DNA from 2 places in the Pseudomonas sp. LBUM1661 genome. Region 2 is predicted to be linked to the other one. Evidence: riboswitches for the same ligand, from Rfam matches in the RefSeq annotation. Region 2 holds a riboswitch; the other holds the start of a gene.
What was found. A riboswitch is a leader RNA that binds a small molecule or an ion and turns the genes downstream of it on or off. The one in region 2 is predicted to bind cobalamin.
Positions count from the first base shown of each region.

Region 1 (3,395 bases), 900 kb from region 2:
CGACATCGGTCAACGAGTCGAGCAGATAAAGCATGCCACCGCATTCGGCCAGCAACGGTTTACCCGCCGCGTGGTGAGCGCGGATCGCGGTCAGCATTTCGGTGTTTTGTGCCAGCGCCACATGGTGCAGCTCCGGGTAACCACCCGGCAGATAGAGGCTGTCCGCTTCCGGCAATTGCGTGTCACGGATCGGCGAGAAAAACAGCAACTCAGCGCCCATCGCCCGCAGCAGATCCAGGCTCGCGCCATAGGTGAACGCGAACGCTTCGTCACGGGCCACGGCGATGCGCACGCCGGCCAGCAACGGTTCGGCAACGATCACATCAGGAGCGGCGAATTCCACCGCCGGTGGCAGCGCAACCTCGCAGCTGCTGGCCAGCGCATCGGCCGCCGCATCGAGGCGCAGATCGAGATCGTTCAGCTCGCTGGCCTGCACCAGCCCCAAGTGACGACTCGGCAATTCGATCCCGGTTTCCCGGGACAAGGCGCCGTACCAGCGCAGGCCCTCGGTCAGGCTGCCTTCGAGCAATTGCGCATGACGCAGGGTGCCAACGCGGTTGGCCAAGACACCGGCGAACGGCAAATCCGGCTGATAGCGCGCCAGCCCCAGGGCCAGCGCGCCAAACGTCTGGGCCATGGCGGTGCCGTCGATCACGCCGAGCACCGGCACACCGAAATGCCGCGCCAGGTCTGCGCTGGACGGCGTGCCATCGAACAATCCCATGACGCCTTCGATAAGAATCAGATCGGCTTCACCGGCGGCTTCCCACAACAGTCGACGACTTTCCTGCTCACCAACCATCCACATGTCCAGTTGATACACCGGCGCACCGCTGGCGCGCTCAAGAATCATCGGGTCGAGAAAGTCCGGTCCGCATTTGAACACGCGCACCTTGCGTCCCTGATTGCGATGCAAACGGGCCAGCGCGGCAGTGACAGTGGTCTTGCCCTGACCGGAGGCCGGCGCGGCGATCAGCACCGCCGGGCAATGACGGGGTTGATTCACAGCTCGACGCCTTTTTGCGCTTTGATCCCGGCCTGGAACGCGTGCTTGATCACGCCCATTTCGGTGACGGTGTCGGCCAGCTCAATCATCTCTGGTTTGGCGCCGCGACCGGTCACGACCACGTGCTGCATCGGCGGACGGGCCTGCAAATCGCTGAGCACCTGATCGAGACCGAGGTAGCCGTGCTTGAGGGCGATGTTCAACTCATCGAGCACCACCAGGCCGATGGACGGGTCGCGCAGCAGTTCCTGGGACACCAGCCAGGCGGCTTCGGCGGCGGCGATGTCACGCTGGCGATCCTGGGTTTCCCAGGTGAAGCCCTCGCCCATCACATGAAAGCGCACCTGCTCCGGAAAGCGCCGGAAGAACAATTCTTCACCGGTGCTGTTGCGGCCCTTGATGAACTGCACCACGCCGCATTGCATGCCGTGGCCCATGGACCGGGCGAGCATGCCAAACGCCGAACTGCTCTTGCCTTTACCGTTGCCGGTCAGCACCAGCAGCAGGCCGCATTCGTTCGGGGAATTGGCGATGCGTTCGTCGATCACGGCTTTTTTGCGCTGCATGCGCGCCAAATGGCGTTCGTCACGATCCGGGGTATCTGTCATGGGGGAGCTCTCCGTTGAGGCTGGATAACGGCGGGCAGGCACAAGAATAGACGGCAAGAAGCCTGGCATCGCCCACCGTGATGCCGCTGGATGAATCAGGCCGGTCTCCGGGCTCATGAGCGGCGCAAGGCCTGACTGCGCGCCTTCCCATGTCGATGATCGACACAGTGGCTCAAGACGCAGTTTTCATTCATTTACCGTTGCGGGGGCAGCGCCGGGATCGCGGTCCTTCATGCAATGAAGAGCTCACTCACCGGCTTCCCTGTTTCACTCTGTCGACCAAGGCCACAAAGCACCTGAAACAAGCCGCGAAGGTTAGAGGGTTGGGGGTGGAGCGTCAATTGAAGACGGGCGGCGCGCGCGATAAACTGCCGCCGATCAATTAAATGACGTCAATCTTGTGCCACACTCACAGCAGTGATATCAAAGAGCCACAACCTGACATCACAATAACAAGGGTGAGCCCCATGCAAGGCATGATCATCAGCAATCCGAAGCTGGAATTCCTGCGCCCGGTGCTGGAACGCTGGTTTGACTGTATTGACCGCTACAACGCCGTGCGCGGCGATAACGACACACCTTACTGGTACGACGAAAAAGCCAACCTCAGCCTGCTCTCCACTGCGGCATGGATGGCGGAAATGGTCACGCTGCAACAAACCCCCACGCGCAAACAGACCGAAGAAGGCGAACGCAACGGCCGCGCCGACCTGTTTATCGCCACCGCCGAAGAACGCGCCTATTTCCAAGCCACGCAACGCTGGCCGCGGGTCAACAGCCTTAACCTGACTCAAGCCTTGCAGGACATCACCAGCGACGCCAAGCGCATCAGCTACGCCAGCGACCTGAAACTCGGCTGCCTGTTCGTCGCGCCGCAAAAGTCCCAGCAAAGCGCCACGCCGGAAGAACTCCAGGACATGGTCGACGACCTGCAAAAGGAACACACCTGCGCCGTCGCCTGGTATTTCCCTTACGCCTACCGCAAGTTGCGCAACGAAGCCGGCCACTATCACCCAGGCATCGCCGTGCTGCTCAAAGAGGCTCGCGGCTGACCGGTTGAACCATCGCGCGCCTGCGCTTCTCTATTGAATTAGGTCACTGCATTCATAGGGAAGATCAGCATGCGCCAGCCTCAACTCGTTCTCGTCATTGCGCTCGCCGGAGGGCTCGCCGCCTGTGGTGAAACCTCCCGCCTGCAAGTCTCCGACGGCACCGGCCCGTCTCCCCAGCTCCCGGAACCCAACAAAACCCTGATCCCGACGGTGAACATCGCCCCGGCAATCGGCTGGCCAGCCGGCGCAAAACCGATCACAGCGGCGGGAACTCAAGTGACGGCGTTTGCTGAAGGCCTGGATCACCCGCGCTGGCTTTATGTGCTGCCTAACGGCGACGTGCTGGTCGCCGAAACCAATGCCCCACCGAAGCCCGATGACGGCAAAGGCATTCGCGGCTGGGTCATGGGTAAAGCCATGAGCCGCGCTGGCGCCGGAGTACCGAGTCCGAACCGGATCACGCTGCTGCGCGACAAGGACCATGACGGCATTGCCGAAACCCGCACGGTGTTCCTGGAAAACCTCAATTCGCCATTCGGCATGACCCTGGTTGGCAATGACCTGTACGTCGCTGACACTGATCGCTTGCTGCGCTTCCGTTATGAAAATGGCGATACGGCGATCAAATCGCAGCCGATGAAAGTGATCGATCTACCGGGTGGCACGCTGAATCACCACTGGACCAAAAACGTCATTGCCAGCAAGGACGGCAGCAAGCTCTACGTCACC
Region 1 covers NZ_CP166794.1:1,848,532-1,851,926, reverse strand. The annotation lists gene ACA057_RS08465 (cobyrinic acid a,c-diamide synthase CobB) at 1-1,006, opposite strand, end outside; gene cobO (cob(I)yrinic acid a,c-diamide adenosyltransferase) at 1,003-1,614, opposite strand; cobalamin riboswitch at 1,696-1,929, opposite strand; gene ACA057_RS08455 (hypothetical protein) at 2,082-2,666, shown strand; gene ACA057_RS08450 (PQQ-dependent sugar dehydrogenase) at 2,736-3,395, shown strand, end outside.
Region 1: it holds a riboswitch for cobalamin, as region 2 does, so the genes downstream of both, cobO (cob(I)yrinic acid a,c-diamide adenosyltransferase) here and ACA057_RS12695 (CbtB domain-containing protein) in region 2, are expected to answer to the same signal.

Region 2 (3,395 bases):
TTCGCGCATCACCGGGAAGAATTCTTCCTGGACGGTGCAGCACAGGCAGCCGTTGGCCAGTTCGTAGACGCGGCCGTTGGCTTCTTCTTCGGTGCAGCCGATGGCGCACTGCTTGAGGATTTCGCCGTCGATGCCCAGCTCGCCGAACTCGTTGACGATCACCGCGATACGGCGGCCCTGAGCGTTGTCGAGCATGTGTCGAAGCAAGGTGGTTTTGCCCGAGCCGAGGAAGCCGGTAACGATGGTGACGGGGAGTTTGGCCAGTGTTTTCATCGGATGCCCTTTGGCAAGGTGGCGGGCATACGGGACGACAATCGCTGCGACGTGCGCGCGCGGAAGAGTTCGCCACCGGATCACCCCGCCCGGTTGTAGTGAGAATCTGTGTCGAGGCAGGTCTCCTGGCTGACGGTGTGCCAATCGTTGGACTGGCGTTGGCTGCGCCTTCCCGCGAACCCGTTGGACGGCGTTTGCAGTGGCGTGGCAGCGAACATCACCGTTCACAGTTGCGGGGGCAGCCGCGGCATCGACCGCGTTCCCTTCTTAGCTTCGGCAAAACGCCGAAGAACCTCGAAAGCGCAAGGCTACGCATCGTGTGGGGGCGGGTCAATGTTCTAGCGAAGTTCGCGGTGGTTGAAATGACGCCTTCGCGGGCAAGCCTCGCTCCTACAGGACCGCGGTGCTTTTTGTAGGAGCGAGGCTTGCCCGCGAAGGGAGCGACTCGGTATCAACTGAGAACCCCTGCCAATTGACGCCCAACCCCCGCCCATGCTCTCCTACTCACCTTGTTACGGGTGCCCTTCACAGGGTGAAACGGGAAACCGGTGAATCATGTGCTTTACTCAAGGCCATGTCAGTCCGGTGCTGCCCCCGCAACGGTAAGCGAGCGAAGCGTCAGATCCACTGTGCCAGCAGTTCGGCATGGGAAGGTGATGCTTGCAGGTCAAGGCGCAAGCCTAGCCCCTCGTGAGCCCGGAGACCGGCCCGCAACACACAGTGACCATTACGTTCACTGAATAACAAACCCGCGGTGGGCGGGCGCTGTTTGAACCTCTGCGCGCCCGACTCGCAGAGATCTTCCATGCGCTCTATTCACCCACTGACAGACCAGAGGGAAGCGCCATGTCGATTATCAGCAGCACCGGCAGCAACACCGATAAGACCGCCAGCACCACCACGACCCTGACTCAACGCCTGACCGCTGCCGTTTGCGCATCGATCCTTGGCGCTAGCCTGGTGTATTTCGCCGGTTTCTCGCACATCGAAGCAGTGCACAACGCCGCGCACGACACCCGTCACAGCTCCGCTTTCCCGTGCCATTGAGACCTGCCGACATGATCAAGCGTATTGCGCAAACCGCAGGTTTCACCGGACTGCTGGCCGCCCTGCTGCTGACCCTGCTGCAAAGCTTCTGGGTGGCTCCGTTGATTTTACAGGCAGAAACCTACGAAAAATCCGAACCAGCCGCTGTTGTAGTCCACGAACACGACGCCGGTGCTGTCACCGCTCACACCCACGACGCCGAAGCCTGGGAACCTGAAGACGGCTGGCAGCGCGTGCTGTCGACCACTGGCGGTAATCTGGTGGTCGCTGTCGGTTTCGCCCTGATGCTCGCTGGTCTCTACACCTTGCGTGCACCGACCAAAACCTCGCAGGGCTTGCTCTGGGGCCTGGCCGGTTATGCGACCTTCGTGCTCGCGCCGACCCTCGGCCTGCCGCCTGAGTTGCCCGGCACCGCTGCGGCCGATCTGGCACAACGGCAGTTCTGGTGGATTGGCGCGGCGGCCTCCACCGCCGTCGGCATCGCGCTGATCGTGTTTAGCCGCCACTGGCTGATGAAAGTCCTTGGCGCGGCGATCCTGGCCGTTCCTCATTTGATCGGCGCTCCGCAACCGGAAGTGCATTCGATGCTCGCGCCGCAAGCGCTGGAAACCCAGTTCAAAATCGCTTCGCAGCTGACCAACATGGGATTCTGGCTGGCCCTGGGCCTGATCAGTGCCTGGTTGTTCCGCCGCAAAAGCGCGGGTCAATACCACGCATGACAGATGCCAGCGCAGCGCCGACCCTGGCAGTCGGTCTGGGCTGCCAGCGCGGCTGCCCTGTCAGCACGCTGCGGGCATTGCTCGATCAGGCGTTACAGGCGCATCAAATCGGACTTCATCAGATCAGGGCCCTGGCCAGTATCGACATGAAGCGCGATGAGCCTGGCCTGATCGAACTGGCCGAACAATTGTCGCTGCCGCTGATCTATTTCAGCAGTGAGCAACTGGTCGGTTACCAAACGCAACTCAGCCATCAGTCAGACATCGCGTTCGAACGCACCGGCTGCTACGGCGTGGCGGAAAGTGCCGCCCTCGCCCTCGCCGAACACCTGTCCCAGGCGCCGGTAAAACTGCTGATTTCGCGACAAAAGTATGCCCAGGCCACCCTCGCATTGGCCTGCGCTGTATAAAATCCCCGATAATCCCCGTCTTCGATCATGAGCAATCTTCATCTGAAGCCTTGCCCAAGCCCCTTTTTCTCACAGGAACCGACGATGACCGTCTATTTCATTGGCGCAGGTCCGGGCGACCCGGAACTGATCACCGTCAAAGGCCAACGGCTGATTCGCAGCTGCCCGGTCATCCTCTACGCCGGCTCCCTGGTGCCCACCGCCGTGTTGGAAGGTCATCAGGCTGAACAAGTGGTCAACAGCGCCGAATTGCACCTGGAACAGATTATCGACCTGATCAAGACTGCCCATGCCAACGGCCAGGATGTGGCTCGCGTGCATTCCGGCGATCCGAGCCTGTACGGCGCCATTGGCGAGCAGATTCGTTACCTGCGCGAATTCGACATCCCGTTTGAAATCATTCCCGGCGTGACAGCGACGGCGGCCTGCGCGGCGTTGCTCGGTGCGGAACTGACGCTGCCGGACGTGTCACAGAGCGTGATTCTGACCCGCTACGCCGACAAAACCGCGATGCCGGCGGGCGAAGAACTGGGCAGCCTGGCGCAGCACGGGGCGACCATGGCGATTCATCTGGGGGTCAATCATCTGGAGAAGATCCTGGCTGAATTGCTGCCGCATTACGGCGCGGATTGTCCGATTGCGGTGATTCACCGGGCGAGCTGGCCGGATCAGGATTGGGTAGTGGGAACGCTTGAGGATATTGCCGAGAAGGTGGCGGCGAAGGGATTTCGGCGTACGGCGTTGATTCTGGTGGGTCGGGTGTTGGGCAGCGATCACTTTAGTGAGTCGTCGCTGTACCGTGCCGGGCATGCGCATTTGTATCGCCCATAAAAAAACGGCGCTCACGGGGCGCCGTTTTTTATGTTTGCAGCGAACACCTTACTCAGTAGTAGGCGTTTTCTTTCTGCGTGTGGTCGGTCACGTCGCGAACGCCCTTGAGCTCGGG
Region 2 covers NZ_CP166794.1:2,745,775-2,749,169, reverse strand. The annotation lists gene cobW (cobalamin biosynthesis protein CobW) at 1-273, opposite strand, end outside; cobalamin riboswitch at 372-585, opposite strand; cobalamin riboswitch at 773-999, shown strand; gene ACA057_RS12695 (CbtB domain-containing protein) at 1,120-1,320, shown strand; gene ACA057_RS12690 (CbtA family protein) at 1,332-2,039, shown strand; gene ACA057_RS12685 (cobalamin biosynthesis protein) at 2,036-2,449, shown strand; gene cobM (precorrin-4 C(11)-methyltransferase) at 2,534-3,280, shown strand; gene nfuA (Fe-S biogenesis protein NfuA) at 3,333-3,395, opposite strand, start outside.